Regions from separate parts of the Lentibacillus halophilus genome, predicted to be linked through region 1. Evidence: predicted binding sites of a transcription regulator. Region 1 holds the regulator's gene; the other holds the start of a gene.

Region 1 (16,786 bases):
GAACCGCCGAACGATTTTCCATCACGTACAGTGGACTCATTGATGATGTCCATCCGGGATCGAAAATTTTACTGGATGATGGATTGATTGAACTGGAAGTGCTGGAAATTGACCATGAAAGACGGGAACTGAAAACTAAAGCCTTGAATGAAGGTACTATAAAAAATAAAAAAGGTGTCAATGTGCCGAATGTTAGAATCAATTTGCCCGGAATCACTGATAAAGATGCGGCAGATATTAAATTTGGCATCGAGCAGGGTGTGGATTTTATCGCAGCATCCTTCGTTAGGCGCCCGTCCGATATACTGGAAATCCAGGAATTGCTTGAAGCATACGATGCCACTCATCTAAATGTCATTCCTAAAATCGAAAATCAGGAAGGTATTGACAATATTGAATCCATTTTGGAAGTCAGTGACGGTCTGATGGTGGCCCGCGGCGACCTTGGCGTGGAGACCCCCGCACAGGATGTACCGCTTGTACAAAAAGAACTGATTGCACAATGCAATACAGTTGGTAAGCCGGTTATCATTGCCACTCAGATGCTTGATTCCATGGAGCGAAATCCACGCCCGACAAGAGCGGAGGCCTCGGATGTAGCAAATGCTATTTTTGACGGAACGGATGCAATCATGCTCTCCGGCGAAACAGCTGCGGGAGATTATCCAATTGAATCGGTTCAAACGATGAATGCTATCGCGAGGAAAACCGAGACGGCTCTGGATCACACATTGATACTGAGCAACCGATCCAAGTCTTCCCATATGACAATCACCGATGCCATCAGTCAATCAGTAACTCATACGGCGATGAATTTATCTGTTAGTGCCATCATTACACCAACAGAAAGCGGACATACCGCCAGAATGATTTCCAAATATCGCCCGAAGGTACCAATAGTAGCTGTTACATTTTCCGAAGTAGTCAACAGGCAATTGGGGTTGGTCTGGGGTGTGCATGCTATAATGGGCAACAAAGCGCGTTCAACCGATGAAATGCTGGACATATCCATTGACCAAAGTTTGAGCACTGACTTGTTTGAACGAGGAAGCAGGGTGATTATTACAGCAGGTGTTCCAGTCGGCGAAAGCGGCACAACCAATTTGATGAAAGTTCATGTCATAGGAGATGTAATGGCTAAAGGTCAAGGAATAGGCCGCGGAAGTGCATATGGCAGAGCGGTTACTGCCCGGAATGCTGAAGATGCGCTCGCAAAGGTCGAAGAAAATGATATTCTTGTGACGTATGGAACAGATCGTGATATGATGGAGTCCGTTAAAAAAGCAGCCGGTATCGTTACCGAAGAAGGTGGATTGACGTCTCATGCAGCGGTCGTCGGTTTAAGTCTCGGAATTCCTGTTGTTGTTGGGGTGAAGGACGTGTTCACTCATATGGAAGACGGAATGGACATCACCATTGATGGTGCAAAAGGTGATATTTACCGAGGACATGCCAGTGTATTATAGAATGCCAATTCCGACTGAGCCATTGGCGTCACGATGTTTCATAACGGGGGAACCGTTTACTTTTTATCATAAATGTTATGAAAGCCGAAAAAACTAAAAGGGTGATAGCGTGCGTTGGCTGTTATTAGCTTTACTGATTATACCCGCTTTGGAAATAGGTGTTTTTATTTGGGCGGGCAACATCATCGGTCCCTGGTGGGTTGTCGCATTAATTATTTTAACCGGGGTTGCCGGTGTTTCCCTTGCTAAAAAACAGGGAACTGAGACGTGGCAGAGGGCTCAACGATCCATGAATAGCGGGCAGGTGCCTGCCGATGCTTTAATTGATGGCATCTGCATCTTTATTGGCGGTGTATTTCTGTTCTCCCCGGGATTCATAACTGATGCGGTCGGCTTTATGCTCGTGATCCCAATTACAAGACGTCCTTTCAAACGTATGGTCCAGCACCTATTACGGCACATGATGAATAACAGTAACATTATATACCGTCGATGGTAGACATGGATCAAGCCCCTTTTATGAAATGGGCCAACCAGTGGAAAGCGCCTGCTTGATAGAGAACTTTACCGACAACAGCTATGAATGGTCCTGCCAGCAGTCCGCCTGCACCCCATAATTGAAAACCGGCAAACATTGCCGTCAGTGTCGCCAGGGGGCTGAGTCCCACGTAGTTCGATAACAATTTTGGCTCAAGCAGTTCTCGTTGTACAACGACGATCGCATACAGGATCACCAGCTTAATTGTTATGGAATGATCGCCTGTCATAAATACGTAAATGATCCATGGGATGAAAACAATGCCTGTACCAATAAATGGCAGTATATCCAAACCTGTCGCAAGCAGCGCGATGGTCAGGGCATGATTGATACCGGCTGCCGAAAGCCCTATATAGATTGTCGCTGCTGTTATCGTAAGCAGTACTATTTGAGCTTTGATAAATCCGCATACAGCTCGTCTCAATTGAACCCAGATAGTGCTGCAGATGGTACGGACGGTTGCCGGAACCTTTTTATTCCAGGTGTGGGTCAAAGCATACCAATCGCTTGTCATGAAAAAAGCAGCCATGACAATAAACAGAAAAACGGCTACATAGCCAGGGAGTTTGGCTAATACTGCCGGGATTTGCATGAGAACATTCCGCAATACAACAGCAACGTCATTCGCCCATTGGCTGATCAGTTTATTGACGTGATCATAAATGGTGGTTTGCTGGTCGGAGCTCAATGAATGGAAAAAGGAGCTAAACTTTTCAAATAATGGAAACAGTTTGTCGTCGAACACATCACTTATAATAATCAGCAAATGCTCAAAATAAGCCGGGACGCGCTCAGCTAAATAAGTGGTTCCGTGAACCATTTCGGCCGTAATAAAATAAAGCGAGAACGCAGCCATAACGATAATCGCTGCCATCACAAAGAAAGCAGCCGGAGCGCGCGGCAGCCGAGCTTTATTTTCCAAAAATGTGACGATGGGATTAAGAACTATCGAAAGCAATATAGCAAGCAAAAAAGGGTATATGTAAGGCAATGTATGCTTCAACACTATGTACCCTGCTATAAAAACACCTATAACAACGCATGCGCGCAGCACTGGAAACAACTTTTCTTTGTACAATACCGCCCCTCCAAGTGCCCATTAGACTTGTACTATTTTACATATGATAAACAACGGCGAAATAGACGTCATCCAGCATTATTACATGATGAAAGACATAACTTTTTGTAAGAAGCTTCTTCTTAATGTAGAAATATTGCTGGTTTTAATCAGTTTTCATTCACATTAGTTGTATAATACTTTATAATTGGGCTTGGGGATGGCAATCACTTTGTAATAATCACGGTTACTTGAACTTGATGAATGAACCATTCATAGAAAAGGAGAGGGTTTGTTATGTCAACAGCAAAAGGGTTGGAAGGAATTGTGGCAACACAGTCGTCCGTCAGTTCCATTATTAATGATCAGCTCACCTATGCTGGTTATACGATTGATGATTTGGCTGAGAATTCAAGTTTTGAAGAAGTCGTCTTTTTATTGTGGAATTTACGGCTCCCGAATCAGTCAGAGCTCGATCAGTTTAAACATGATCTGTCTATCAACATGACATTGCCGGAAGCGGTTATTGACCATTTACATTCATATGATCTATCAACAGTTCATCCAATGGCTGCTCTCCGCTCTGCTGTATCAATATTGGGGTTGCATGACGATGAAGCTGATGTGATGGAACAAGCGTCCAATAAGCGAAAAGCGGTGCGCCTGCAGGCTAAAATTGCAACGATCGTAACGGCTTTTGCCCGCATCCGCAAAGGCAAAGAACCCATCCAACCAAAGGAAAATCTGAGCTTTGCGGCCAATTTCCTGTATATGTTGAATGGCGAGAAACCGAAAGACATCGAGGAAGAAGCCATCAATAAGGCGTTAATATTGCATGCGGATCATGAATTGAATGCATCCACATTTACAGCGCGCGTGTGTGTTGCAACACTGTCGGATATTTATTCCGGTGTGACCGCGGCTATCGGGGCATTAAAGGGACCGCTGCACGGCGGAGCCAATGAGCGTGTGATGGAGATGCTCACAGACATTGGTGACGAAGACAGGGCGATTCCATACGTCAAAGAGAAAATGGCCAATCAAGAAAAGATTATGGGAATGGGCCACCGGGTGTATAAAAATGGTGACCCACGTGCGAAATACTTAAAACGAATGTCGAAGGAGTTAACAAAAATTACTGAACAACCGAAATGGTATAACATGTCGGTTTCGATCGAAGACTACATCAAAGAAGAAAAAGGATTGCCGGCAAATGTTGACTTCTATTCCGCATCGGTTTATCACAGTTTGGGTATTGATCACGACCTGTTTACACCTATTTTTGCAACAAGCCGTGTATCCGGCTGGCTGGCTCATATACTGGAACAATACGATAATAATCGCCTGATCCGTCCGCGTTCTGAATATGTCGGACCAGAAACACAGACCTATATTCCCATTGAAAATCGCTGAAACCTTTGAGAACTTAATCATACAGCGCCGGGCTGATGCCATATCAAAAAAGCCCGGCTATTGTATGGCCAATCCGTTTGGTATATCAAGGTTTTACCGTGATACCTGACATTATGGTAAAATGAACGTGTATGAAATTAAACAGGAGGTAATCTTAATGACACAAGGTGAAAAAATTACTGTTGAAAACGGTGAAATGAATGTTCCCAACCACCCGGTTATTCCTTTTATCGAAGGTGACGGCACCGGTCCGGATATTTGGGCAGCGGCACGCCGCGTGATTGAGGCAGCCGTTGAAAAAGCTTATAACGGTGAAAAGCAGATTGAATGGAAAGAAGTCTATGCCGGTCAAAAATCGTATGATCGAACCGGTGAATGGCTTCCGGATGAAACCCTTCAAACCATTGATGACTATAAAATTGCTATTAAAGGACCACTCACAACACCAATCGGCGGTGGCATCCGTTCGTTGAACGTTGCGCTTCGCCAGGAATTGGATTTGTTTACATGCTTGCGTCCGGTACAGTATTTCAGTGGTGTTCCATCCCCGGTTAAACATCCAGAAGACGTAGACATGGCCATTTTCCGTGAAAATACAGAAGATATTTACGCTGGCATCGAATGGCAAAAAGGCACTGAAGATGTAGAAAAAGTAGTCCGTTTTCTGCAGGATGATATGGGTGTTGATAGTATCCGTTTTCCTGAAACATCCGGCATTGGTATTAAACCGGTATCCGAAGACGGATCAAAGCGCCTGATTCGTGCTGCCATTGATTACGCCATTAAGGAAGGTCGCCGAAATGTCACCTTGGTACATAAAGGCAATATTATGAAATTCACGGAAGGATCCTTTAAATCATGGGGTTATGAAGTTGCCGAACAAGAATATGGTGACAAAGTCTTTACATGGGCAGAGTATGACCGGATTGTTGAAAAAGAAGGCAAAGAAGCAGCCAACAAGGCGGAAGATGAAGCAGTTGCTGCCGGCAAATTGGTTGTAAAAGACGCCATTGCCGATATCTTTTTGCAGCAAATTCTGACCCGTCCAAAAGAATTTGATGTTGTTGCAACGATGAACCTAAATGGGGATTATATTTCCGATGCACTGGCTGCACAAGTCGGCGGTATAGGTATTGCGCCGGGAGCGAATATCAACTATGATACCGGTCATGCCATTTTTGAAGCAACCCACGGCACAGCTCCTAAATATGCCGGCATGGACAAAGTGAACCCATCTTCCGTCATTTTGTCAGCGGTATTGATGCTTGAACATCTGGAGTGGAGAGAAGCAGCCAACTTGATTTCAAAAGCGATGGACAAGACCATTGCTTCCAAAGTGGTTACTTATGACTTTGCACGTATGATGGATGGGGCTACTGAAGTGAAAACAAGTGGATTCGCTGATGAACTCATCAAAAATATGAATTGACTGTCAAATCCGGAGCACTCGGCATACTACATTTTCTTATTGGAAGGTGAAAGACTATGTCTATTAGACGCAAGAAAATAACTGTCATCGGTTCTGGATCCACTGGCGCCACCACTGCCCTGATGATGGCACAAAAAGAATTTGGTGATGTTGTATTAGTGGATATTCCGGATAAGGAAGACCCAACAAAGGGAAAAGCGCTGGATATGAAAGAAGCAAGTCCTGTTCAAGGATTTGATGCCAACATTATCGGAACGGCGGATTATAAAGATACAGCAGGTTCCGATCTGGTTATCATTACAGCCGGTATCGCGCGAAAACCCGGAATGAGTCGTGACGACTTGGTTAACACAAATGCCAAAATCATGAAATCCGTCACGCAGGACATTGTTGCTCATTCACCGGAGACGACTATTATTGTTTTGACTAACCCGGTGGATGCTATGACTTATACGGTATTTAAAGAATCCGGACTTCCGAAAGAACGGGTGATCGGTCAATCCGGCATATTGGATACAGCGCGGTTCCGCACGTTTATTGCAGAGGAATTAAACCTGTCCGTAAAAGACATCTCTGGTTTTGTCCTTGGCGGTCATGGCGATGACATGGTTCCATTGATTCGCTATTCCCATGCAGGCGGTATTCCGCTCGACAAGCTGATTTCTCAAGACCGCCTTGATGCCATTGTTGAGCGCACACGCAAAGGTGGCGGAGAAATCGTCGGTCTATTGGGCAATAGCAGTGCTTATTACGCACCGGCCGCTTCCCTCACCGTTATGGCTGAAGCCATTTTGAAAGATCAGCGGCGCGTCCTTCCATCCATTGCCTATCTCGAAGGGGAGTATGGTTATCGTGACATTTATCTCGGTGTGCCAACAGTTATTGGCGGGAATGGTCTGGAAGATATCATTGAATTGGATCTGACCGATGATGAAACAGCAGCGTTGGACCGGTCAGCCGAAACCGTAAAAAATGTACTTGATGTGCTTCGTTCATGACAATAATAGGAAAAGCTTCTCCTACCTTCTTCAAAGTAGAGAGAAGCTTTTTCTATATACCGAATGCAACCATTCATCACTAGCATAACCATGGCTTTTCTGTTACGATCTATTCACATCATTTCCTGTTCATTGTAAGATGAAAACAACTAAGCTGATGGGGAACGGAGAATGTGTCATGAAAAAACGGATTTTGGTTGTTGATGATGAATCATCCATTGTCACGCTTTTGACATTCAACCTGGAACAGTCAGGATTTGAAACGGATACGGCATATGACGGAAAAGAAGCAGTCCGAAAAACAGAAAAAGAAACCTATCATTTAATCATACTTGATCTGATGCTTCCGGAAATGGACGGGAGGGAAGTATGCAGACATTTGCGTTACAAACAGATTGACACACCGATTCTGATGTTGACGGCCAAAGATGATGAATTTGATAAAGTTCTCGGTTTAGAGCTTGGCGCAGATGATTATTTGACCAAGCCTTTCAGTGTGAAAGAAGTCACTGCACGGACGAAAGCGATATTAAGACGGACTGAAAAGACTGACAAAATTTCCGGCGCTTCATTGAACATAGGCAGTCTTGTTATTTTTCCAAATCGGTATGAAGCGGAAATGAATGGAAAACTTCTAACGTTTACCAAAAAGGAGTTTGAGTTATTACATTATCTTGTATTACATAAAGGAAATGTCTTATCACGTGAGCAGCTTTTACGTGCAGTCTGGAATTATGATTTCGCAGGTGATACCCGTATCGTTGATGTCCATATCAGCCGTTTGCGGGAAAAAATTGAACCGAATACCAGAAAACCAATCTATATTAAAACCATAAGGGGACTGGGGTATAAATTGGAGGAACCAACATAATGCGATTGCGTCCATTATTCACAAAACCATTGGCCGCCTATCATGCGAGTATTTTTATACTATTGATTGCAACAGGTGCGATCATCAGCCTACTGACAAACGAGTATATTATTCTCGGATCAATTTTGATTGTGGAATACGTAGGCTTGCTTATAATCATGCTACACGTTTATGAAAAATATATGAAACCCATCAAAAAAACTACAAAAGCTGTGAATGAATTCCTTAAAGGAAATTATCGAACCCGTATTCAACATACAGAAAGCGGTAATATTGGTGAATTAAATAACAAATTAAATGAACTGGCACGGAATTTAAGTGAATTTCGGATGCAAGAACAAATGAAGGAAGAGCAATTGTCCACGGTAATTGATAACACACAGAGCGGACTTGTTTTACTGGATGGAAAAGGGTATATCCATTTGGTGAATCGGAAATTTCTATCTATGTTCGGTGGCGAATCCGGGGATTACCGCAGTTTTTTATACTATGATGTGCTGGAAAATGAAACGATTCATGAAACTGTTCAACAAACGTTTCTGTATGAAAGAAATATTATTGAATCGTTTACACAAGTCATTGACGTCGATAAAAGGTATATTGAGATCATTGGTGCGCCCATTTTTAATGAACGGAATATGCTGAAAGGCGCCGTGTTGCTGCTTTATGACATCACCCATCTGAAGAAACTTGAATTGATGCGAAAAGATTTTGTAGCCAACGTATCGCATGAACTGAAGACACCGATCACCTCCATTACAGGATTTGCCGAAACATTGCTGAATGGGGCGATGAATGATAAAAAAACACTGCATAGTTTTCTAACCATCATCTATGACGAAAGCTATCGTCTGCAAGGGTTAATTGAAGACCTGCTGACGTTATCCGAATTGGAAAAAGATAATTTCAAACTTGCCAAAACAACGGTGCATATGGATAAATTGACAGGAGAGATTATTCCAATTATTCAACATCGTGCTGAACAAAAAGGGATTAACATGGAGATGAATGTTCAGGAAGGGATTACGTTGCAAGGCGATAGGGAGCGAATCAAACAGGTGGTTATCAACTTACTGACCAATGCTATCAATTATTCACCAGAAAATGGCGAGGTGATACTAACCGTGTTTGATGAAACGGAATATGTTCATGTGTCCGTGTCCGATAATGGCATTGGCATTGACCAGGCAGTAATCCCGAGAATTTTTGAACGATTTTATCGAGTGGATAAGGCCCGCAGCCGGAATACAGGTGGAACGGGACTCGGTTTGGCTATTGTAAAACATATTGTGGAAGTTCATGATGGCCATATATCCGTTGAAAGTGAACCGGATAACGGGTCAACGTTTCATGTTTACTTGCCCAAATAAAACAAAGCGGGGCTGGGACAAGACTGAACAAATTGCTTCTAAATACGAACGATATATTTAAGGTGTGGCCATCGCTCCGGAAAAACACTGCGCTTTCACCTTACCAGGCACAAGCGCGACATCTGTTCAAGCTTTCTTTGGTCGCTTTCACAGTGTCTTCTTTGCCGCGGGCGCTGATAAGCCTCCTCGTGCTCGTCGCGTTGCAAGCTTATTCGTCGAAGCCTACGCTCCTCGCAGGTCGAAGCCTACTCATGGAAGCTTTGCTTTGTGCTTATCGCACTGCGGGGTCTTATCTAGGCTTTTCATCCCGCAGGAATCTCCGTGTTTTTCCTACGCTAAACGAAAAATCCGAACTGATTCAGGTTTTTTCGAATCATAGTTCGGATTTTTATTTGACTAAACGTTTTTTGTCCCAGCCTCGTTTCTGTTTTTTGTAAATGATTTCTTTTACTGGTCTGAAAACCGGGAGATAATCTTTTGAATCAGGCATGGATAATGATAAACTATATTTACCAGGCAGACACGGATCGGAGGATTTGACGTATGTCGAACAAACTTGTATTGATTGATGGCAACAGTGTGATTTACCGGGCATTTTTTGCACTGCCGCTGTTAAATAACGAAAAAGGTGTCTATACCAATGCCGTGTATGGTTTTACGAATATGCTTCTAAAAATATTGGAGGACGAACAGCCGACTCACTTGCTTGTCGCTTTCGATGCTGGAAAAACCACATTTCGTCATGAAACCTATAAGGAATATAAAGGAGGACGTCAAAAGACACCACCGGAGCTGTCGGAACAAATTCCACTTCTGAAAGAAGTCTTGGATGCATTTCACGTAGCTCACTATCAGCTTCAACTATATGAAGCGGACGACATTATCGGTACACTCTCAAACCAGGCCCAGGAAAAAGGATGGGATATCACGGTCATTTCCGGAGACAGAGATCTGCTTCAGCTTGTATCGGAGCATGTCACCGTTCATTTAACCAAAAAAGGAATCAGTGACGTTGAACCGTATACCCCTGCTTTTATGAAAGAAAAAATGGACATTACCCCACATCAACTTATCGACCTTAAGGCATTGATGGGGGATAATTCGGACAATATCCCAGGTGTTCCTGGTATTGGTGAGAAAACAGCCACCAAACTTCTGAAACAATTTCATTCAGTCGATAACGTGTATGACCGGCTGGATGAGGTGAGCGGTGCCAAATTAAAAGAAAAATTGGATGATTATAAAGAAGAAGCTTTTATGAGCAAACAGCTTGTCACCATCGATCAATATTCCCCCATTGACGTGACGATAGATGATATTGCGTATAGTGGCTATGCGCAGGCGGATGTCCGAGCCATCTTTAAGGACTTGGGATTCCAGTCGCTTTTGAGCCGGATAAATAGTGAGCAGGCGGTTGAAGAAGACGACGAACAAACAGAACTCCGCGCTATTTCTTACGTGATTGCTGATGATGTTACTGAAGACATGCTTGGCGATAAATCGGCGCTGGTACTGGAGATGCTTGAAGACAATTACCATTATGCTGAGATAGAAGGCATCGGGATTGTGAATGCGACAAATGCTTTTTTTATTCCTACACAAACTGCTTTGAATTCCCATTTGTTTCAGACATGGGTCGAGGACAGCAGCAAACAGAAAATTGTTTTTGATGCTAAAAAAACGTTGGTTGCTTTACTAAACCGAGGCATTCACATCCAGGGAATTGTCTTTGATATGTTGCTGACGTCTTACTTGCTTAATCCCGCTGATAACAATCATGATATTCCAACCATTGCCCGTCGGTTGGGGGAAACCGATGTATTATTTGACGAAGAAGTGTACGGGAAAGGCGCCAAAATGAACGTACCTGAACAGGCTGAATTAAGCGACCATATCGTTCGTAAAGCGAGCCTTCTTTTCCGGTTAAAAGAGGATATGGAAACGCAGCTGAAAGACAATGAACAATATGAATTATTAAAGACACTGGAGTTGCCCCTTGCTCTTATTTTGGGTGAAATGGAATATACCGGAGTGTTAGTCGACACCGAACGCCTGCGGGAAATGGACAACAGTCTGAAGGAGCGTTTGCAGGATCTTGAAGAAGACATTCATCATTTGGCTGGTGAAGAATTCAATCTCAATTCACCAAAACAGCTCGGTCCGATTTTGTTTGAAAAGTTAGGGTTACCAGTCATTAAAAAGACGAAGACCGGCTACTCGACCGCCGCTGACGTTCTGGAGCAGCTGCAGCATGAGCATGACATTATTCCGAAACTCTTGCTGTACAGACAGCTCAGTAAGCTGCAGTCTACCTATCTGACTGGATTGCTACGGGTGGTGGATGCGAACACTCAAAAAATCCATACCCGTTTCAATCAGGCACTGACTCAGACCGGTCGGTTAAGCTCGATTGATCCCAATTTGCAAAACATTCCCATCCGGCTGGAGGAAGGACGCAAAATACGTCAGGCGTTTATTCCTTCCCAAACGGACTGGATCATGTTTGCAGCAGACTATTCGCAAATCGAACTGCGTGTTCTAGCGCATATAGCAAACGACAGTAAATTGGTAGAGGCATTCAGGAATAACTTGGATATCCACACCAGGACGGCCATGGACGTGTTTCACGTTGATAAAGATAATGTAACAGACAATATGCGTCGTCAGGCTAAGGCAGTCAACTTCGGGATTGTATATGGCATTAGTGATTTCGGTTTATCCCAAAGTCTTGGGATTACACGCAAAGAAGCGAAGCAGTTCATTGATCGTTATTTTGAAAGTTATCCGGATGTTAAACGATATATGGATGATATTGTTCAACAAGCCAAACATCAAGGATATGTGACGACGTTGATGAAACGAAGACGTTATTTGCCGGATATCACAAGCAGGAATTTCAACCGGCGTTCTTTTGCCGAGCGGACGGCTATGAATACCCCTGTCCAAGGAAGTGCTGCCGATATTATTAAAAGAGCCATGATCGATTTGAATCACACATTAAAAGATGAAAACATGCACGCACGTATGCTTTTGCAAGTGCACGACGAATTAATTCTTGAAGCACCGAAAGAAGAAATTGACTCTCTGAAGACAATGGTACCAGCTGTCATGGAATCCACCGTAGATTTGGATGTACCATTGGAAGTTGAATACGAATATGGCGACAGTTGGTTTGATGCCAAATAAGGGGAAGATAACATGCCGGAACTGCCCGAAGTTGAAACCATCAAAGAAACATTAAAACAGCTTTGTATTCATAAAACGATTGCTGACGTAACTGTTCATTGGTCTAATATCGTTAAGTGTCCGGATGATACCGATCAGTTTAAGTATCAGCTCATTGGGCAGACCATCCGGGATATCACCCGGAAAGGTAAATTTCTTCTATTTCAGCTGGACGATGTGGTGCTAGTCTCCCATTTGCGGATGGAAGGCAAATTCGGTGTTCACCCTGCACATAAACCGGTTCCCAAGCATACCCATGTCATTTTTGCGTTTAACAATGGGGAGGAGCTGCGTTATAACGACGTGCGCAAATTTGGAACGATGCATCTATTTGCTAAAGGGGATGAATGGGGCCATAAGCCGCTGAACCAATTGGGGCCGGATCCGTTCGATGCAACATTCACACCGGAATATCTGTATCAGCGGCTGAAAAAAACGGAAAGAGTTGTAAAAACGGTATTGTTGGATCAAACGGTTGTTGCCGGTCTCGGCAATATTTATGTTGATGAAACATTGTTTAAAGCCAATATCCACCCGTTGCATAAAGCGAACAAACTAAAGAAAAAGGAATCAAAAGCCATCTGGGAAGCGTCTATAGCAACATTGCGGGAGGCTGTTGATCAAGGTGGAACGACTATTCGCTCCTATGTTAATTCACAGGGGGATATAGGAATGTTTCAACAGCGTTTGTTTGTATATGGCCGGGATGGTGACCCTTGCAAAATGTGCGGCAGGGCAATCGTCAAAATGAAAATCGGTGACCGCGGGACACACGTTTGTGTTTCCTGCCAAAAAATGAAATGAGGGGCTTACAAATGACGTTGACAGTCGGACTTACCGGTAGTATTGCCAGTGGCAAGAGCACTGTTTCGTTAATGTTTGACGATTTCGGTATTCCAGTTATTGATGCAGATAAATTATCCAGAGATGTTGTGATGCCTGGAGAAAAAGCGTATGATCAGATTGTGGAAACATTCGGGGAGAGAATTCTCCGGAAAGACCAAACCATTAACCGCGACGAATTAGGCGCGATTGTTTTTGCTGATGAAGAAAAACGCCAACAGTTAAATCGTATGGTGCATCCCGCTGTACGAGAAAAAATGCTTGAAAAAAGAGATGTTGAAATCGCATCGGGGGCAACATGTGTTGTTTTGGATATCCCATTGTTGTTTGAAAGCAAATTGACTCATTATGTGGATAAGACCGTTGTTGTCTATGTTGATGAGCACGTACAATTAAACCGTCTTATGGAACGTGACGGTTATTCTGAAAAAGAGGCGTATCAGCGAATACATTCCCAAATGCCGGTCAGCGAAAAAGCAGCGTTGGCCGATGCTGTTATTGATAATAACAAAACGAAACAAGCATCCTTCGAGCAGATGGAAGCATTGCTTCAATCATGGGAAATCATATAATCCATGTAAATGAATTCGAAAAAAGTTGTCACATTCACCCTTAATTATGTTATACTATTTAATATAAAGCACTGATAAGTATAACATAATAGGAGGATCGTACATGAATAAGACCCGGATTGCAATTAATGGTTTTGGCCGCATCGGACGAATGGTTTTCCGTCAAGCGGTAACGGATGATAAATTAGAGGTTGTGGCAATAAATGCAAACTACCCTCCTGAAACGTTAGCACATCTTATTAAATATGACAGCGTTCATGGTATTTTTGGCAGGGAAGTGAAAGCGCTTGACGACAGCCTTGAGATAGACGGAAAAGACATCGCTATCGTCCATTCGCGTGAACCTGAAAAACTCCCATGGAACGATTATAATATTGATATTGTGATCGAAGCGACGGGCAAATTTAAAACAAAAGAAGACGCAGGCCGTCACATTCAAGCAGGTGCACAAAAAGTTGTTATTACTGCGCCTGGGAAAGACATTGATAAAACCATTGTTATGGGTGTTAATGATGATATGTATGACCCTGAAACCGATGATGTTATTTCCAACGCATCGTGTACAACGAACTGTCTTGCTCCAGTTGTCAAGGTTCTGGATGAAAACTTAACCATTATCAATGGGCTTATGACGACGGTTCATTCATTCACGAACGATCAAAAGAATCTGGATAACCCTCACAAGGACTTGCGCCGTGCCCGTGGTTGCACACAATCAATTATACCGACATCCACTGGTGCAGCGAAAGCACTTGGAGACGTCATGCCGCATTTAAATGGGAAAATCCACGGCTCAGCACTGCGGGTTCCAACACCAAACGTATCACTTGTTGATTTGGTTATGGATGTGGAAGAATCCGTCTCAGAAGAAATGGTTAATGATTTGTTCCGGAACGCCTCGAAGAATGGAATGAATGGCATTATCCAATACAGCGATGAACCACTCGTTTCCATTGATTACACGACGACGGAGTATTCTGCCATCATTGATGGTTTGTCAACCATGATTATGGATGACCGTAAAATAAAAATATTGGCTTGGTATGATAATGAATGGGGTTATTCCAGACGGGTGACGGACCTTGCCAGACATGTCGGAAGCCACATTTGTCATGATCAAATGGAAGTTAGCCGCTGATAATGGACTTCATAGTAGATTGACTGCTTTTATGAAAGAGCGTGTCAATCTTTTTTATTGGATCAATAATCAGTGTGAAATAAAAAACGACGTTTCACTTTATTTACTTCAACCATGATCATCATGTTATAATATAGTAATATAATAGAGAATCAAAACAATTGATCATAATATATATTTGAATGGTGTTATACGAAACGAATGTGACTGCTTATGAAGGTTCGTAGCAGTCTGCTCAACGATGATAGGAGTCAAACAACATGCGATGCTCAAACTGCCAGAACAAAAATACAAAAGTGTTGGATTCAAGGCCAATTGAAGAAGGACAGTCCATTCGACGGCGTAGGGAATGTGAACGGTGCGGATATCGGTTTACCACGTTTGAGCGTATTGAAGAGGTACCGCTTATTATTGTGAAAAAGGATGGCACCAGACAGGAATACAGCCGTGAAAAAGTGATACGTGGGCTTATTAAAGCATGCGAAAAACGACCGGTTCCGCTTGAATCCATTGAAGAAATAGCCCTGGAAGTTGAAAAAGAACTGCGCGACGAAGGCATTTCAGAAGTGGAAAGCAATGAAGTGGGTGAAATGGTTATGACGCAGCTCTCAACCATTGATGAAGTGGCATATGTTCGCTTTGCTTCCGTTTACAGACAATTTAAGGATATCTCTGTTTTTTTGGACGAATTAAAAGATCTTATCAAAACGGACAGAGAACAAAATAATCAATAACAACAGGGAATACGGTTAATATAGGGAAAGGGTTTGTGCCATGTATGATATTGGAAAAATAGTACCCATTGATGGGTATCGGGTGATACTCGAGAAAGAATTGCCGGCCGATTTTTCAAATGCACTGACCCATTTATACCAGCCGCTTATCGGCATCAGGGCAATGGCATTATATATGACGCTGTTAAATGACATCGAAATGCATCTGGATTCAACAGTGCAGACGCATCATACATTGATGAATTATATGAATATGCCGCTGGATGACCTTTACCGGGCAAGATTAAAACTAGAAGGAATTGGTTTATTAAAAACATTCCAGGAACAGATGGACGACTATAACACGTATACGTATGAGCTACACCCACCGTTTGCTCCGTCCCGATTTTTTGCAGATGATATGCTTGCGCAACTCTTGTATCATCACATCGGACAAGCCAAATTTGACAAGTTGAAAGATCATTATGTCAAACGTCCGTATAATAATAAGGGTGTTAATATGACAGCTTCGTTTCACGATGTTTTTCAAACCATTACTCCGGACAGTAAGACGCAGGGATCGGAACCGGACGCGTTAAATGAAGAGTCATCTGATTGGGTTGGAGAACCGGACTTTTCATGGATGGAACAAATGCTGCAACAACGTATGATTCCGAAAGATCAAGTGTTGACCCAGTCGAACCGGCAATTGATTGCACAAATGATGAGTGTGTATGATTTACCGGACTATGAGGTGGAAAAAGCTGTGCTATGGGCGCTGACTGAAGACAACAAACTTAATCGCAGCGAATTCAAAGACGCATGCCATGATTTGTTCAAAAATCATCAGGGAACTGTCAGGCTGACGGAAAAACAACCGGACACCACCTCCGCTGAAACGGTACAACAATTTGAAACAAAAGAGGATCAGTTAATTGCGGAATTGGAACGGATAACGCCGAAACAGCTTCTTGAGGATTTATCTAATGGGGGTCAGGCCTCTAGTCAAGATCTGAAAGTGATCCGGGAGGTGATGACAACTCAAGGATTGCCGTCTCCGGTCATGAATGTATTAATCCATTATGTATTGCTTCAATCCAACATGAAATTGTCCAAAGCCTATATGGAAACGATCGCCAGCCACTGGTCACGT
Region 2 (16,786 bases), 250 kb from region 1:
ATTTTTCCGCTTTGACAATCCGGTATATTTTTCGGCTATTGATGCCGAAGCCATTGTCTCGCGTACCGGCTATACGGGAGAAGATGGTTTTGAAATATATCTTGATGCAGCTAAAGCTCGTGATTTATGGAACATGATTCTTGAAGCGGGCAACGAATACGGCATAGTGCCAGCAGGCCTCGGGGCAAGGGACACGTTGCGATTTGAGGTGAATCTGCCATTATACGGCCAGGAACTTTCGGAAACAATTACACCGGTGGAAGCAGGCATGTCCTTTGCCGTTAAAGTCAATAAAGAAGCAGATTTTATCGGAAAAGACACGTTGAAAAAGCAAATAGAACAGGGGCCGGCAAGAGGATTAGTCGGAATTGAGATGATCGATAAGGGCATCCCCCGAACAGGGTATACCGTGCTGGATGGGGACAGAACAATTGGCTTTGTAACGACAGGAACTCAGTCGCCGACTTTGAAAAAAAATATCGGACTGATTCTCGTGGAAAGCACTTACACTCAACTTGGAACAGAAGTGTTTGTGCAAGTGCGCAATCGAAAATGCAAAGCTGTTGTTGTTAAAACACCGTTCTATCAACGGGATGAATAAAAGGGAGGTTTCCAAATGGAATTTCGCTATTTGCCTATGACCGAAACAGATAAGCAGGAAATGCTCGATGTTATCGGGGTCGATTCAACAGATGCACTATTTGCTGATATTCCCGAGAAAGTAAGGTTTTCCGGTGATTTAAATCTGAAAAAGCCGGCCAATGAACATTCGTTAAAAAAAGAACTCGCCGGAATGGCTGCCAAAAATGCCAATTTAAGCGAATACAGCTGTTTCCTTGGAGCCGGGGTATATGATCATGGCATCCCATCCGTTGTGGATCATGTTATTTCACGATCAGAATTTTATACAGCATATACACCATACCAGCCAGAAATGTCTCAAGGTGAACTTCAAGCCATATTTGAATTTCAGACCATGATATGCGAGCTTACCGGCATGGATGTGGCCAACTCCTCTGTATATGATGGAGGGACAGCGTTGGCTGAGGCAGTCACCTTGAGTGCCGGACAGACCAAACGAAAAAAAATCGTTGTATCAAAAACCGTTCATCCGGAGTCAAGAGACGTCATTCACACGTACGCAAAAGGGCACAATCTGAATGTTGTCGAAATTGATTATACTGGCGGACAAACGAATATCGAGCAATTGGAAAATGAAGTGGATGACCATACAGCCGGGGTTGTCGTTCAATATCCCAACTTTTTCGGTCAAATGGAACCTATGCAGGACATCAATGCCATCATTCGCCAGCAGCAAAAGACGATGTTTATCACTTCCAGTAACCCACTTGCACTGGGATACCTAACACCTCCGGGGGACTTTGGTGCGGACATTGCTGTCGGTGATACACAAGTGTTCGGAATCCCAGCGCAGTTTGGCGGACCGCATTGCGGTTATTTTGCAACAACCGATAAATTAAAACGTAAAATCCCCGGGCGTTTGGTTGGTCAAACGACGGATGAAGAGGGGGAACGTGGTTTTGTCCTCACATTGCAAGCAAGAGAACAGCACATCCGGCGTGATAAGGCAACATCCAATATTTGTTCCAACCAGGCACTGAACGCCCTTGCCAGTTCGGTCGCAATGACATCAATCGGAAAACATGGTCTTGGACACATGGCTGTTTTGAATATGCAAAAGGCTCGCTATTTAAAACGAAAATTGGAGGATATAGGACTATCAGCTGCTTTTGACGGACCATTCTTTAATGAATTGGTTGTCAAATTGCCGGAAAATGTCACCAATGTTAATGAAAAACTTTTTCAACATGGTATCATCGGTGGCTATGATCTGGAGAAGGCCTACCCGGAACTTCAGAATCATATGTTGATTGCGGTCACAGAAATCCGTACAAAAGCGGAGATAGACACGTTTGTAAATGAATTGGGGGATATTCATGGCTAATAAAGACTTTCCTTTGATTTTTGAACGCGGCCAGGAAGGAAGAACCAGTTATAGTTTACCAATGCTTGACGTACCGGAAACAGATTTGGACAGCGAATTTCAGGATGTCTATATCCGGACAGAAGCACCCGATTTGCCTGAAGTGAGTGAACTGGAGATTATGCGTCATTACACCGCGCTCTCGAATCGAAATTACGGGGTTGATTCCGGTTTTTACCCGCTTGGCTCCTGCACTATGAAATACAATCCGAAAATAAATGAGGACGTGGCAGGACTTAATGGCTTTAGTCAACTACATCCATACCAGGATCCGAAAACCGTTCAGGGAGCCATGGAAATGATGTATGATTTGCAAACGTCTCTGGCAGAGTTAACGGGCATGGATGCTGTTTCTCTACAACCGTCAGCAGGTGCACAGGGTGAATGGACCGGACTGATGATGATCAGGGCTTTCCATGAAGCTAATGGCGACTATAATCGGACAAAAGTGATTGTTCCGGATTCTGCTCATGGAACCAATCCTGCCTCCGTTGCGGTTGCCGGGTTTGATGTGGCAACTGTCCAAACAAATGAACACGGATTGGTTGATCTGGATGATTTAAAACGTGTGGTTGATGAAAAGACAGCCGCATTCATGCTTACCAATCCAAACACGCTTGGCTTGTTTGAAACAGATATTGTGGAAATGGCTGAGATTGTTCATGGTGCAGGAGGACGGTTGTATTATGACGGGGCTAATTTGAATGCCATTATGGGTTATACACGGCCGAAAGATATGGGTTTTGATGTTGTGCATTTAAATTTGCACAAAACATTCACCGGACCTCATGGCGGCGGAGGGCCGGGATCAGGCCCTGTCGGCGTGACAAGCGAACTTGCACCGTACCTGCCAAAACCACTGCTTGTCGAACAAAATGGTGAATACTTCTTTGATTATGACCGTCCGTCGTCCATAGGCCGAATTAAACCATACTATGGAAATTTTGGAATAAACCTACGGGCTTATACCTATATTCGTACCATGGGAGCTGAGGGTCTTAAAAAGGTTAGTGAGTATGCCGTTTTGAACGCAAACTACCTCATGCGTATGCTGGAAAACGAATATGCCATGCCATATCCGCAGCATTGTAAGCATGAATTTGTAATGTCGGGAAAAAATCAGAAAAAATTGGGGGTCCGGACATTGGATATAGCCAAACGCTTGCTGGATTATGGCTATCATCCACCGACGATTTATTTCCCGCTTAATGTGGAAGAGGCGATGATGACTGAACCGACGGAGACCGAATCAAAAGACATGCTGGATAGTTTCATTGATGCCATGTATACTATTTCTGAAGAGGCGAAAAATAGCCCTGAATCGGTTCAGGAAGCACCGTTCCATACATCTGTTAAACGATTGGACGAAACGACAGCAGCGCGTAAACCAATATTGCGTTATTAACCTAATACATGCGGTCTGCATCGCTTAGATCAAACAAAAAAGGACGGGATCTTGTCCCCCGTCCTTTTTTGTTTGTTTAAAACCAAACTGACTGGTTCTGCGTTTATTCGATCATTTCACTTTCCCGGTCCATTTTTTAAAACCGCCTTTTAGCTGGCTTAAATCCTGATATCCTTTTTTGTGAAGTAGCTGAGCAGCTCTGGCCGACCTTGTTCCGCTTTGACAGTAAAGATAGACCGGCTTATCTTTGCGGAGCTCTACAAGCCGCTGTTTCATCTGTGTCAACGGAATATTTCGGGCGCCGAGTATATGCCCTTTTTTAAACTCATTTGGTTCACGCACGTCGATAAGTTGCGCTTTACGGTAACCTTGTCGGAATTGATCTTCAGTCAAGGTTTTTAAAAAATTTCGTTGCCTGAAAAAGCGGAACATGATAAAAGCTAAAAGTGCAACAGCTATTATAATCAAATACTCCATAATCGATCCTCCGTCATTACCATACTTTCAAGTCCATTATAGGCTTTATTCGGTAGTTTTTCAAAGTCTTTTTTGCGTAAGGTCAGGTGCAAAAAAAAGACGAAAGATCATGAAAATGGTTTTCTTGTCGAAATAAGCTTGCTTACCCTTTTATCATCTTGATATACTTATTCTTTCATACCTTTGGCATACCTATTATCATCGTTCTTTTTTATCAATATATTGTATATATTTTTTGTTTAAACACTACATATTGTTTTTTGAGATTGGAGTATGATATGTTGAATGTAATAGCATGATAAAGCACTCATGACGAACAACCATATAAAGGAGTGATTTCATTTATGTCGACTGCTGCTGATTTTCAGCAAACCATCGATGTGCCATCACTAAATAATGATATAGAGCTATTTCCGCAAGTATATCCGGTTACCAACGATATGACCTTGACTCACGAAGGTGTTTCCAGACTCGTTATGCTGGATCGGTATGCATTTAAAGATACGGGTAAGCGGACACTGAAAGCTGGGGATTTTGTTGTTCTCACCGTTAAAGCGGATCCTAAGTTTCCGGCGCGCGGTCTGGGCTTTGTTCAATCCATCGATTGGGACAATTATAAAGCTGATATTCATGTGACCCCGGAATTTCATTCGGCTCTTGACGATGACGAAGAAGCATCCACAGGTGTTGTGCGGCGCTTTTTTGATGTGATTGATAAACCATTGGAGATTTATTATGAACAGATTGCCAAACGAAATGCAAAAGGATTGGCAGAAGTGGAAACATCGAAAAACAAACAGGACGAGTGGTTTGAAGCATTTAACCAGCAATTGAAATCCATGAATTTCATCCCTGCCGGACGCGTTCTTTATGGTGCCGGTGCGGATACGGATGTCACGTATTTCAATTGTTATGTCATGCCATATATAAAAGACTCCCGTGAAGGCATTTCGGACCATCGCAAGCAAGTCATGGAGATTATGTCCCGGGGAGGGGGTGTCGGTACGAATGGTTCCACCCTCAGACCCCGAAACACACTGGCCAGAGGGGTGAATGGCAAGTCATCCGGATCGGTATCCTGGCTCGATGATATCGCTAAATTAACACATCTCGTGGAGCAGGGCGGATCAAGACGTGGAGCCCAAATGATTATGCTTGTTGATTCTCATCCGGATATTATTGAATTTATTATTTCCAAGATGCAAAACCCGAGAATTTTGCGGTATCTTATTGAAAATACAGACGATGAGCATATTAAGAAATTGGCTCAAGAAAAGCTTAAATTTACACCGCTGACTGAAACAGAAGCCGATTTGTATCAGGGTATCGTCAATTATCGGTCCATGCCTGGGCAGGGTGGTTTCACCCAAGCGGCCATTCGTGAAGCGGAAGAGAAACTGTTGACCGGTGGAACGTATACGGTTCATAATCCTGAATTCCTCACTGGCGCCAATATTTCGGTTTGCATTACAAAAGATTTTATGGATGCCGTGGAAAATGATGAGGACCATGAACTTCGTTTTCCGGATGTTGAAAATTATACGGCCGAGGAAATGCGTGATTATAACGAACATTGGCATGACGTCGGTGATGTCCGAAAGTGGGAAGCAATGGGTTATGGTGTTCGTGTTTATCGCCGTATAAAGGCTAAGGAACTCTGGAATCTGATTAATATTTGTGCAACCTATTCAGCTGAACCGGGTATTTTCTTTATTGATAATGCCAATGAACTGACTAACGCTCAAGCCTATGGTGATCAAGTGGTAGCCACCAACCCATGTGGTGAACAACCGCTTGCACCTTATTCGGTCTGTAATCTGGCTGCGGTCAATCTGGCTGAAATGGCGGATAAACAAACGAAAACAGTGGATTTTGACAAGTTGAAACAAACAGTAAGGACTGGTGTGCGGCTTCAGGACAACGTTATTGATGCAACGCCATATTTTCTTAGAGAAAATAAAAAGCAAGCGCTTGGTGAACGGCGTGTCGGACTTGGTGTGATGGGTCTCCATGATCTCTTGATTTATTGTGAAACAAAATATGGTTCAGCGGAAGGCAACGCCCTTGCTGAAAGTATTTTTGAGGCCATTGCAACAACCGCCTATCGGGAGTCCATTGAACTGGCAAAAGAAAAAGGCAGCTTTCCGTTTCTTGTCGGTGAAACAGATAAAGAAACCGACGAATTGCGTGAAGCATTTGTCAATACAGGATACATGCAAAAAATGCCGGAGGATATTAAAGAAGCCATCCGCACCCATGGAATCCGCAATTCTCATTTGCTTACTGTTGCACCAACCGGAAGCACTGGAACTATGGCGGGTGTAAGCACCGGACTGGAACCATATTTCTCCTTTTCGTATTATAGAAGCGGCCGTTTAGGGAAATTTATCGAGGTAAAAGCGGATATTGTACAAGAGTACTTTGATGAACATCCTGAACGGGAATCGGATGAACTGCCGGAATGGTTTGTATCCGCCATGGATTTGACGCCTGAAGAACATGCGGATGCCCAATGTGTCATTCAACGTTGGGTGGATAGTTCCATTTCCAAAACGGTCAACGCGCCGAAAGGGTATACGGTTGATCAAGTGGAAAACGTATACCAGCGATTATATAACGGTGGTGCAAAAGGCGGAACGGTCTATGTTGATGGCAGCCGTGATACACAAGTACTCACATTGAAAGCTGAGGAAAAAACGACAACGGAACAAACCGAACTTTTTGACGATGAAAAGCCAAAAGTGGTTCTTATGGATACGATCCAGGAATTGGATAAAACGAATGTCACTATTGGATCCGACGTTGGTGATACGTGTCCGGTGTGCCGGAGTGGCACCATTGAAGAAATAGGCGGTTGCAACAGTTGTACGAGCTGTGGCGCTCAGTTGAAATGTGGTTTATAACGTTATAGAAAAAAGGATCGGTATAACAGCCGATCCTTTTTTCTGCATAAAAGCTTGTCTAATATGCGCCGATCATGTATGCTTTATACAGAAACAATGTTGCATAAAATAAAAAATATTCCCATGAAATGAGTGATTTAATGCCTACGCCGAGCATGGAGGATTATGTCGAACAAATTCATAATTTAATGCAATCAAAAGGATATGCCCGCGTATCCGATATAGCTGAAGCATTGGAGGTTCATCCGTCATCCGTAACGAAAATGGTGCAAAAACTAGATAAAGACGGCTATCTCAACTACGAAAAATACCGGGGCTTCATTTTAACAGCCAAAGGACAAAAATTGGGCAAACGTTTGGTTTATCGACATGAATTGCTTGAGGAATTTCTTGAGATAATCGGGGTCGACAGTGATAAAATCTATGATGATGTAGAAGGAATTGAACATCATCTTAGCTGGAACTCGATCGATCGCATTGGTGATCTCATTCAATATTTTAAAGCGGACAGTATACGAGTGGATCATCTGAGAGAAACCAATGAGGAAAGTGAAGCATAGCTATACCATCGACTAATCTGTCATGGCACCATCCATTTCCCGCACATTTTCCCATATATAAACATAGGAATAGATGAAGAGCATAAATGTTCCAAAAGAGTGGCGGGAGATGACAATATGAAAATTGATGGTGTGTTCTCCGGTGGCGGTGTCAAAGCATACGCCCTTGTCGGTGCTATAAGGCAAGTGTCCGAACATAATCACACCTTTGAACGAGTGGCTGGATCATCGGCAGGGGCCCTGATGGCTTCTCTGCTGGCATCCGGATTCAGCATTGATGAGATTGAGCAAATCGTTGAGGAACTGGATTTGCAGGAATTACTGGACCCACCGGCTTGGACTCTTTTCATTCCGTTTTCCAAATGGTTAAACCTTTATTTCCGGCTTGGTCTGTATAAAGGCAAAAAACTGGAACAATGGATTGACCATTTGCTGGCTCAAAAAGGTGTGTATACGTTCCGTGATATCAAGCCAGGTTATCTGAAAGTTGTTGTAAGTGATATTTCACTAGGGAAATTAGTAGTTATTCCGGATGATCTGCAACGTATATATGGTATGGATCCGAACCGATTTCCGATTGCTAAAGCTATTCGGATGAGTGCAGGTTTTCCATATTTTTTTATGCCGGAAAAACTTCAAGGTGATAAAAAACGAAAAAGTTTGATGGTTGATGGGGGATTGTTGAGTAATTTTCCATTATGGATATTCGAAAATGGAAGAGAACGGAAGGAACGACCGGTGTTAGGGATGAAACTGAGCGGTTATCCCGATGGATGTGAACCTCATAATATCGGGAACGGACTGGATATGTTTCATGCCTTGTTCAGCACGATGCTTGAGGCTCATGATGCTCGGTATGTTTCCAAATCGGATCAGCATCAGATTATTTTTATTCCTGTTGACCATATTCATGCAACCGAGTTTGCTTTGCCGGATGAAACCAAGAAACAATTGATAGAGACAGGAACAGAAGAAGCTCGTCTGTTTCTGAAACGGTGGCCAAATTAAAACCGGTCCAGTTTAAAAGCTGGCCCGGTTTTTTCGTTTCGACTTATTGCCATCGATGACTCTCAAGTGAGATGCGCGTTTATTCGTTTTTTTCTTTGTTGTGGGGGATTGCTGCTTGGATGTTGTATCATTTGGCTTGGGTTGTTTCTGGCTGTATTTTGATTTGGATTGTTTCACGGCCTGTTTATATTTTTTGGCGTCACTGGAAGAAGCACTGCTCTTCCGGAAAAAGATAAAGTAAACAAACGCAAAAACGACAACCGCAAGTCCAATCATGGTGAGTATACTCATCAGAAAGGAAGCAGTATTGGTGAACAGCTGTGTGATGATGCCAATAATGGCAAGACCAATAATCGCATAAACCACCAAAGAAAATTTACCGCGTATCACGTGAATTCCCCCTTTCATTAAAGCACTGCTTATTCATTGTATACCACGATTCAGCAATAAATATCAGCTGCGCCAGAAATATTATCAACAATATTTCCAATTCATTCGTCTGCTACCATTGTTGCCTGTCTGTTATAAAATATTCATTAGCTATCTAATTTCTATTTTACTAAAAAATCTTCCGGAAGACTAATTTTATTTCTTCACCGATTATTTTCAACAGGGATGATTGGATCTCTCTGCCATTGGTCACACTAAGCGTGGAGGTGTTATGAATTGGGAAATCAAGATAAACAACTGGAACAGAATAAAGAAGAGGAACCACGCTCACTGTTGTCCCGCTCACTGCTGACGGGGTTTATTGGAGGCGTGGTATTTGGGTTTTTTGGGATCGTCCTTTATTATTTCAATTTTTCGGAAGTGACACCGAGGAGCTATCTGCTGCGTTCATGGACATCCGAGGAATGGACAGAACGTTGGCATGGCTACGCATTGACGATCGTCTTAACCGGGTTGTTATCCATAGGGGTGGCGTTTATTTATTATGTCTTCTTTAAAAAAATGGAAACATTCGTAATGGGCGCTGTATATGGGTTGATATTGTGGGGAATTGTTTTTTATTTACTGCAGCCTATTTTCTCAAATGTTCCGCCTTTGGTTGACCTTAATGTGTACACGATTGTTTCGACTATCTGTTTATATATCATATATGGCACCTTTATCGGATATTCCATCTCGTATGACTACAATGATACATTGCACCAATTAAAAGCGAGTAAAGGGGAGCAAGGTTAGACATCGCCATTACCATTAGTCATCTGTCATTAGTGGTTTTTAAGCGTTACTATTATTCAAACGGTTCTGTTTATGATAAACTGTAACAGTCCACAGTTACTCAGAAATGGTAAAGGAATGAGTGCAATGAACCGCCTTTTACTTATGAATGGTCCTAATATTAATTTACTTGGAAAACGAGAAAAAGACGTTTACGGAGAGTTTACGCTGCAGACCATCGAGAAAGAACTGATAGATCTGGCACATCAATACGGGGGCGAAATGGATAGTTTTCAGTCCAATCATGAAGGTGATTTAACGGATTGCCTTCATGAAGCGAACGGTCAATATTATGGGATTTTGTTCAATCCAGCTGCTTACACTCATACGAGCATTGCCTTGCGTGATGCTATTGCGGCTATTGATACACCTGTTATTGAAGTTCATATATCCAATGTGCATGGGCGGGAAGCTTTTCGGCACCAGTCCATGCTGGCAGCTGAATGTTATGGGCAGATTGTTGGTTTTGGGAAAGACAGCTACAGACTGGCTGCATTGGCCTTTTTGGAAAAAATGGAAAGGACTGATTGAATGGGGAAAATAAACGATCTTCGTATAAAATTGGAGGAATCCGGTATTGACGCCATATTGGTGAAGAGTCCGGTGAACAGAAGATACTTGAGCGGATTTACTGGTACGGCAGGAGCGGTCATTGTCAGTCAACATGACGCGCGGCTGATCACCGATTTCCGTTACATAGAACAAGCAAACGAACAGGCAGTCGGATTTACTGTTGTGAAACAAACCAACCCGATTCATCAGGACATCGATTCTCAATTAAAACAGATGAATGTGAATCATCTCGGGTTTGAAAAAGATCATGTCACCTATTCGGATTATGAACTTTATCAGGAAACATTCATGGCTGAACTATCCGGGGTGAGTGGGTTAGTCGAAGATTTGCGTCTGATTAAAACCGAAGATGAGCTGAATGTTCTGAAACAGGCGGCTAACATTGCTGATCATGCCTTTGACCATATCCGGAATTATATTAAGCCGGGTGTTAAAGAAATCGATATTTCCAATGAACTGGAATTTTTCATGCGACAACAAGGTGCCGATTCGTCCAGTTTTGATATTATTGTAGCTTCCGGTTATCGTGGCGCCCTTCCGCACGGTGTCGCATCGGATAAAAAGATTCAATCCGGTGAACTTGTTACTATGGATTATGGTGCTTTATTCCAAGGTTATTGCTCGGATATTACGAGAACGGTTGCTGTTGGTGATATTTCAGCAGATCTGGCGGCTATTTATGACACTGTGTTGCAAGCGCAATTGCGCGGTGTTGATGGTGTGAAACCGGAGATGACCGGCAAGCAGGCCGATGCACTGACAAGGGATTATATTAATGACCAGGGGTATGGTGACTATTTTGGCCACTCCACTGGGCATGGGCTCGGTATGGAAGTGCATGAGGCCCCTGGCTTATCATTCCGTTCGGATAAGACATTGGAACCAGGCATGGTTGTGACGGTTGAACCCGGCATTTACATTCCCGATGTTGGCGGCTGCCGCATTGAAGATGACATCGTTATCACCGATTCCGGCAATGAACGTCTGACCGAAGCACCAAAAGAACGACTTCAAGTAGGTTGAAGGAGGATGTCGATATGATATCAGTGAATGATTTTAAAACGGGATTAACTATTGAAGTGGATAATGATATTTGGCAGGTTATTGATTTTCAGCATGTCAAACCAGGCAAAGGCGCTGCATTTGTCAGATCCAAACTTCGGAATTTACGGAGCGGAAATATTCAGGATAAGACGTTCCGGGCGGGTGAGAAAGTGAATCGTGCTCATATTGAAAGCAGCAAGATGCAATATCTGTATGCATCAGGCGATACGCATGCCTTTATGGATACCGACACGTATGAGCAGTTGGAACTGCAAACCAGTCAAATCGAAGACGAACTCCAGTTTATGAAGGAAAACATGGAAGTGACGGTCACCTCATATGAAGGGGAAATTATCGGTGTTGATCTTCCGAAAAACGTGGAATTAACGGTGGCTGAAACAGAGCCGGGTGTCAAAGGTGATACAGCAAGTGGTGGAACGAAGCCGGCCACCCTTGAGACGGGGTATGTTGTACAGGTCCCATTTTTCATTAATCAGGGCGATGTATTGCTCATCAGCACGTCCGAAGGCAAATACGTATCCAGAGCTTAATACTCTGTAAAGAGAACGGTCCTCAAAACAAAGGGCCGTTTTTTTTATGATGGTACAAAGTCATAATTCAAAGGAGCAGTCATATATTTGAGTAATAAGCTATTGTTAAAGCGAGGACATGCTATGGAAGAAATATTACGATTGTTTCCCGAACGAATAAGACAGGCCATCGATCATAAAGCCGCAAACCAATGGGGCTTTATTCAGGAAATACGTTTTCGGATTCAACAGCCTGTGGAACTGATTTTTGATGATCACACCGAGTGGATAGGGCACGTGCGACCGGACCGGAAAGACAGTTTATTTGTTGTGAATCAACTTAGTGAGTTTTCCTTATACCGCATGGAAGATGAACTCCGGGAAGGTTATGTAACGATTGAAGGTGGTCACCGTGTCGGACTATCAGGTAAAGTAAATACGATGCATGGACAGGTGAAAGCTATCCAGCATATTGCTTCCTTTAATATCCGGATTGCCAAACAAAAAATTGGTGCTGCCAAATCATTTATCCCATATCTGTACCGGAATCATTACGTCAATACGCTTCTGATCGGCCCGCCGCAAACAGGAAAAACGACGCTTATTCGTGATATATCTCGTCTGATCGGAACGGGATGGGGGAATGCCCGTGCTCGAAAAGTCTGCATCGTGGACGAGCGTTCGGAAATTGCCGGATCCAAAAAAGGCATTCCACAGCATGAGTTGGGCGTACGGACCGACGTTATGGATGCCTGTCCTAAAAAGGAAGGCATGATGATGATGATCCGATCGATGTCACCAGAAATTTTGATTGTTGATGAAATAGGAAGTACATCTGATGCCCAGGCGCTTATGGAGGCTGTTAATGCCGGCGTAACAGTAATCTGCACTATTCACGGAGAATCATTGATGGAATTGAAAAAACGTCCCTCACTTCAACCATTATTTGAATACGACGTCTTTGAGCGGTTTGTCTTGTTGAATAGAGATAAACGACCCGGAGATATCCATCGTATTTATAATCAAAAGGAAGAGAACCTGTTGACGAAATCGGGGGGCTTCAAAGATGAAGTGGATTGGCGCGCTTCTTTTTATCGCCACAACAACGCTGATCGGATTTGAAATCAGTCGAACATTCCATGAAAGGCCCAAACAAATACGACAAATGAAAAATGCTTTGCAAATTTTGGAGGCCGAAATTTTATACAGTCAGCTGCCTCTGCCGGAAGCTTTTGAAACGATATCTAAGCAAATACCGGAGCCCATAAGCACGTTTTTTTATAACATGCACATTTCCGTGCATGAGGCAGGGATGGACTTATATAACGTCTGGGACCGATGTGTTAATGATTTGCTGGAAACATCATCGCTGTCTGCCATTGAAGGGGAAATTATCAAGCAGTTTGGAAGAACACTCGGTCAGCATGACTTCGATCACCAGCAAAAGCAGATTCATTTAACCATCAATCATTTGGACCGGCAATTGGAAGAGGCGAGAGAAAATCAATTCAAATACGGAAAAATGGCGAAAAGCTTGGGCGTATTGTGTGGTTTATTTGTCGTGTTGCTGTTGATTTAGATGGGAAAGGAGCACACTTAATGTCTATTGATGCATCCATACTATTTCAAATTGCTGGCATAGGGATAATTGTTGCATTTATTCACACCATTTTGAAACAAATGGGAAAAGAAGACATGGCCCATTTTGCAACCGTTGTAGGTTTTGTCATTGTCATGGTCATGGTTGTTCAACAACTGGCAGACCTGTTTCAGCAGATAAAATCGGTATTCCTTTTCCAGGGGTAGTGCGTAATGGATATCATACAAATTGTCATCATTGGTATCATTGCGAGCATTCTTTATATAATCCTGAAAGATATTAATGCGTCCTACGCTTTTTTATTGGTCGTTATTACCGGAATTATGATTTTTCTTGTTGTCATTAAGGAAATCGGAGCGATTTTTCGGCTGATTGAATCGCTCGGTACGAAAGCAAACGTTGATGGAATGTATATGAAGACCATTCTAAAAATCATTGGCATTGCCTACATTGCTGAGCTTGGGGCAAATTTGACCAAGGATGCCGGGCTTGCTTCTGTGGCAGCAAAAATTGAAATGGCTGGAAAAATATTTATTCTGCTGTTGGCTATACCGATCATCAGTGCGCTGGCCGAAGCAATTATGCGCTTTGTCTCATCCGTATAGGCGTTGTCCGGAAAAGAGGTGATGTGCTCTGTGAAACAGACGAAATGGGCGATAAGTGTCTTGTTTATTTTGTTGGTATTCCTGATTGGACAACCAGTTTCAGCCGAAAAGAATCAGAGTGAAAAAAAGCCCTCTGAGATGGAGGATACACTGTTAAACGATATTTCTCTTGATGGAATTCGGTCGTTCTGGAACACGCTTGAACATGAGTATGGCGGCTATGTCCCCGAACTAGAAAAGACAAGCATTTATGAGTTCATTAAGCAGGATGGTTCGTTTTCCATTAAAAGTATATTATGGGGCTTTGTTGAGTTTTTGCTGCACGAGCTTTTTTTGAACGGAAAGCTCCTCGGCAAATTGTTAATACTAACGTTGTTTTCTGTTATTTTACAAACCATTCATACAGCTTTTGAACAAACTACTGTCAGTAAAATAGCGTACTATATTGTCTATATTGTTTTGATTTTCCTCGCGTTGAACAGTTTTTACGTAGTTGTTTCTTATGCCAGTGATGCCGTTAATACCATGAGTAGTTTCATGATAGCCCTTCTTCCTTTGATGTTAAGCATTATGGCAACGCTTGGAAATGTCGTGACGGTGGCTTTTTTTCAGCCAGTTATTGTATCGCTTATTCATTTGAGCGGGGTTCTCGTATCAAAGTTTATACTGCCTTTATTGTTTTTATCCGCCTTGTTGCTGATTGTCAGCACGTTAAATGATAACTACAGCGTATCCAAACTCGCGAATTTGATGAAACAGGTTGCCATGGGCACACTCGGCATTTTTTTAACGATCTTTGTCGGTGTCATGTCTGTTCAGGGAGCAACCAGTGCTGTACAGGATGGCGTGGCGATGAAAACGACCAAATTTATTACTGGAAACTTTATCCCCGTTGTCGGTCGAGCGTTTACTGATGCAGCTGATACGATTTTAAGCGCTTCACTACTTTTGAAAAATGCTGTTGGTATGGCTGGTGTGCTCATTATAGTTTTTATTGCTATATTCCCGGCAATCAAAATTTTTGCCATCGCACTTATCTATAAACTGGCGGCGGCTATATTGCAGCCCGTCGGGGATGGGCCGGTCATTTCCATTATGGATACGATCAGCAAGTATATAGTGTTTATTCTCGCATCGTTACTGGTTGTAACATTCATGTTTTTCCTTGCCATCGTTATCTTGGTGGCCGCAAGCAATATAACCATTCTGCTGCGTTAGGGGGCGTAACAATGGGCGCTTTGGTTGATTGGGTTACACAGATTATCCTGTTTTTACTGTTAGCATCTGTGGTCGACCTTATGATTCCGGCAACATCGATGAAGAAATACATCAAATTGATTGTTGGGCTGATCTTGATTCTTATTTTTTTGAAACCTGTATTCTATTTGTTTGATATGGACGTTAAACGTGCCCTGCAAGCCTCTTATACGGAAATGATGAATGAACAGCCGGAAAAAAAAGATCTTGAAAACACGATGGAAATGAAAAAAAGTGAAATACAAACCTCTCAGCGTGCATATATTGGTAAACAAATGGCTGTCCAATTAAAACAATTGGCGAATGAGCCCCTTGAGAAAAATTATGAGCAGCAAATTGCGTCTATTGACCCTCAATTTGCGAAAGAGGTGGATGATACGGATGAAGCCATGAAAAAGAAAATTGAACACATAACGGTTTATCTGAAAAAACCACAAACAGAAGAAGAGGAAGGGGAAGGGGGAGTCGCAGTTGTTGAAAATGTTGTCATAGATGGGGATAAACCGGAATCAGATGAAAACGGCATCGACACGAATGGAATTAAGAATTTATTACACGATGTATGGGGCATAGACAAGGAAAAAATGACCATCGCAAGGGAGGGAGAGCCATCGTGAAGAAATACTTGCAAAAGCTTCTCGGAATGTCAGGGGGCACAGGCAAACCTTCCAAAAAAGCCGGATATATCCTTGTTATTGGTTTAATTGGACTGCTGCTGCTTATTGTAGGAAATGTATTTTCCTCAACATCAAAACAAGACCCGTCCATTAGTGAAGAAATTCCGGGAGAGGTGAAAGAGGAGTCCACGGATGAAACAATGCTGGACAAGTCCAAGTCGTCCAGTTCCGGCGTCAAAGAAATTGAAACAAATTATGAGGAGGATCTCCGTGAACTGCTGAATAAGATACAAGGTGTTTCAGAGGCCGAAGTCATGGTCAATTTGAACTCCAGCAAGGTCAAGGTTTACGAAAAAAATCTGATCAAAAGTCAGCAATCAACCGAGGAAACAGATACAAACGGCGGTGAGAGAGATATAGAAGAAAATTCTGAGGAAACAGAAACTGTTCTGGTGCGACAAGGAGATAAAGAAGTGCCGCTCCTTATCCAGACAAAAAAGCCGGATGTCAGGGGGGTGTTTGTTGTTGCGAAGGGAGTTGATCATAAAAGTGTTGAAAAATGGGTGATGGAAGCTGTTTCCCGGGTGCTCGGTGTACCTGCACATAGAGTATCGGTAATGCCAAAAAATTAGGAGGGTGTAACGATGTTAAAAAAACAAACGGTATGGCTTTTAACAATGCTGAGTTTAATGATTGTGTTGAGTGTCTACTATATGACCTCCCCAAGCAGTGGCGATCTCGCTTACTTGCCTGAAGACGATGATTCCGCGGAGGAAACAGCCTCCGATGCGTCAGAAAATGATGACACAGACAAAAACGATAGTGGCGCCAATGTTGATGACATCTCCAACCTGGAAGAAAATCAGCTTTTCACATCGATTCGTATGGAAATCCGGGAAGAGCGCAGTGCGGCTAAAGAGCGGCTGGATGACGTCGTTGCTTCGAGTTCCGCAAGTATGGACGAGAAAAACGAGGCAA

What was found. Region 1 encodes NrdR, which represses ribonucleotide reductase genes. Its sites were predicted from a motif close to AACACNATATATNGTGTT; they were not measured.
Region 2: the regulator NrdR is predicted to act here: its motif matches at 4,130-4,147, upstream of ACZ5Q7_RS10675 (vitamin B12-dependent ribonucleotide reductase).

What each region holds. Positions count from the first base shown of each region.
Region 1 covers NZ_AP043750.1:1,918,790-1,935,575, forward strand. The annotation lists gene pyk (pyruvate kinase) at 1-1,466, shown strand, start outside; gene ACZ5Q7_RS09415 (FxsA family protein) at 1,576-1,965, shown strand; gene ytvI (sporulation integral membrane protein YtvI) at 1,973-3,082, opposite strand; gene citZ (citrate synthase) at 3,359-4,474, shown strand; gene icd (NADP-dependent isocitrate dehydrogenase) at 4,632-5,903, shown strand; gene mdh (malate dehydrogenase) at 5,960-6,901, shown strand; gene ACZ5Q7_RS09440 (response regulator transcription factor) at 7,080-7,772, shown strand; gene pnpS (two-component system histidine kinase PnpS) at 7,772-9,142, shown strand; gene polA (DNA polymerase I) at 9,686-12,328, shown strand; gene mutM (DNA-formamidopyrimidine glycosylase) at 12,341-13,171, shown strand; gene coaE (dephospho-CoA kinase) at 13,183-13,782, shown strand; gene ACZ5Q7_RS09465 (glyceraldehyde-3-phosphate dehydrogenase) at 13,886-14,920, shown strand; gene nrdR (transcriptional regulator NrdR) at 15,181-15,654, shown strand; gene ACZ5Q7_RS09475 (replication initiation and membrane attachment family protein) at 15,695-16,786, shown strand, end outside.
Region 2 covers NZ_AP043750.1:2,164,116-2,180,901, forward strand. The annotation lists gene gcvT (glycine cleavage system aminomethyltransferase GcvT) at 1-601, shown strand, start outside; gene gcvPA (aminomethyl-transferring glycine dehydrogenase subunit GcvPA) at 617-1,966, shown strand; gene gcvPB (aminomethyl-transferring glycine dehydrogenase subunit GcvPB) at 1,959-3,410, shown strand; gene ACZ5Q7_RS10670 (rhodanese-like domain-containing protein) at 3,522-3,887, opposite strand; gene ACZ5Q7_RS10675 (vitamin B12-dependent ribonucleotide reductase) at 4,232-6,790, shown strand; gene mntR (transcriptional regulator MntR) at 6,931-7,350, shown strand; gene ACZ5Q7_RS10685 (patatin-like phospholipase family protein) at 7,468-8,358, shown strand; gene ACZ5Q7_RS10690 (SA1362 family protein) at 8,371-8,748, opposite strand; gene ACZ5Q7_RS10695 (YqhR family membrane protein) at 9,025-9,543, shown strand; gene aroQ (type II 3-dehydroquinate dehydratase) at 9,670-10,113, shown strand; gene ACZ5Q7_RS10705 (M24 family metallopeptidase) at 10,114-11,178, shown strand; gene efp (elongation factor P) at 11,193-11,750, shown strand; gene spoIIIAA (stage III sporulation protein AA) at 11,874-12,851, shown strand; gene spoIIIAB (stage III sporulation protein SpoIIIAB) at 12,796-13,308, shown strand; gene spoIIIAC (stage III sporulation protein AC) at 13,329-13,535, shown strand; gene spoIIIAD (stage III sporulation protein AD) at 13,542-13,934, shown strand; gene spoIIIAE (stage III sporulation protein AE) at 13,956-15,152, shown strand; gene spoIIIAF (stage III sporulation protein AF) at 15,164-15,808, shown strand; gene spoIIIAG (stage III sporulation protein AG) at 15,805-16,440, shown strand; gene ACZ5Q7_RS10750 (SpoIIIAH-like family protein) at 16,453-16,786, shown strand, end outside.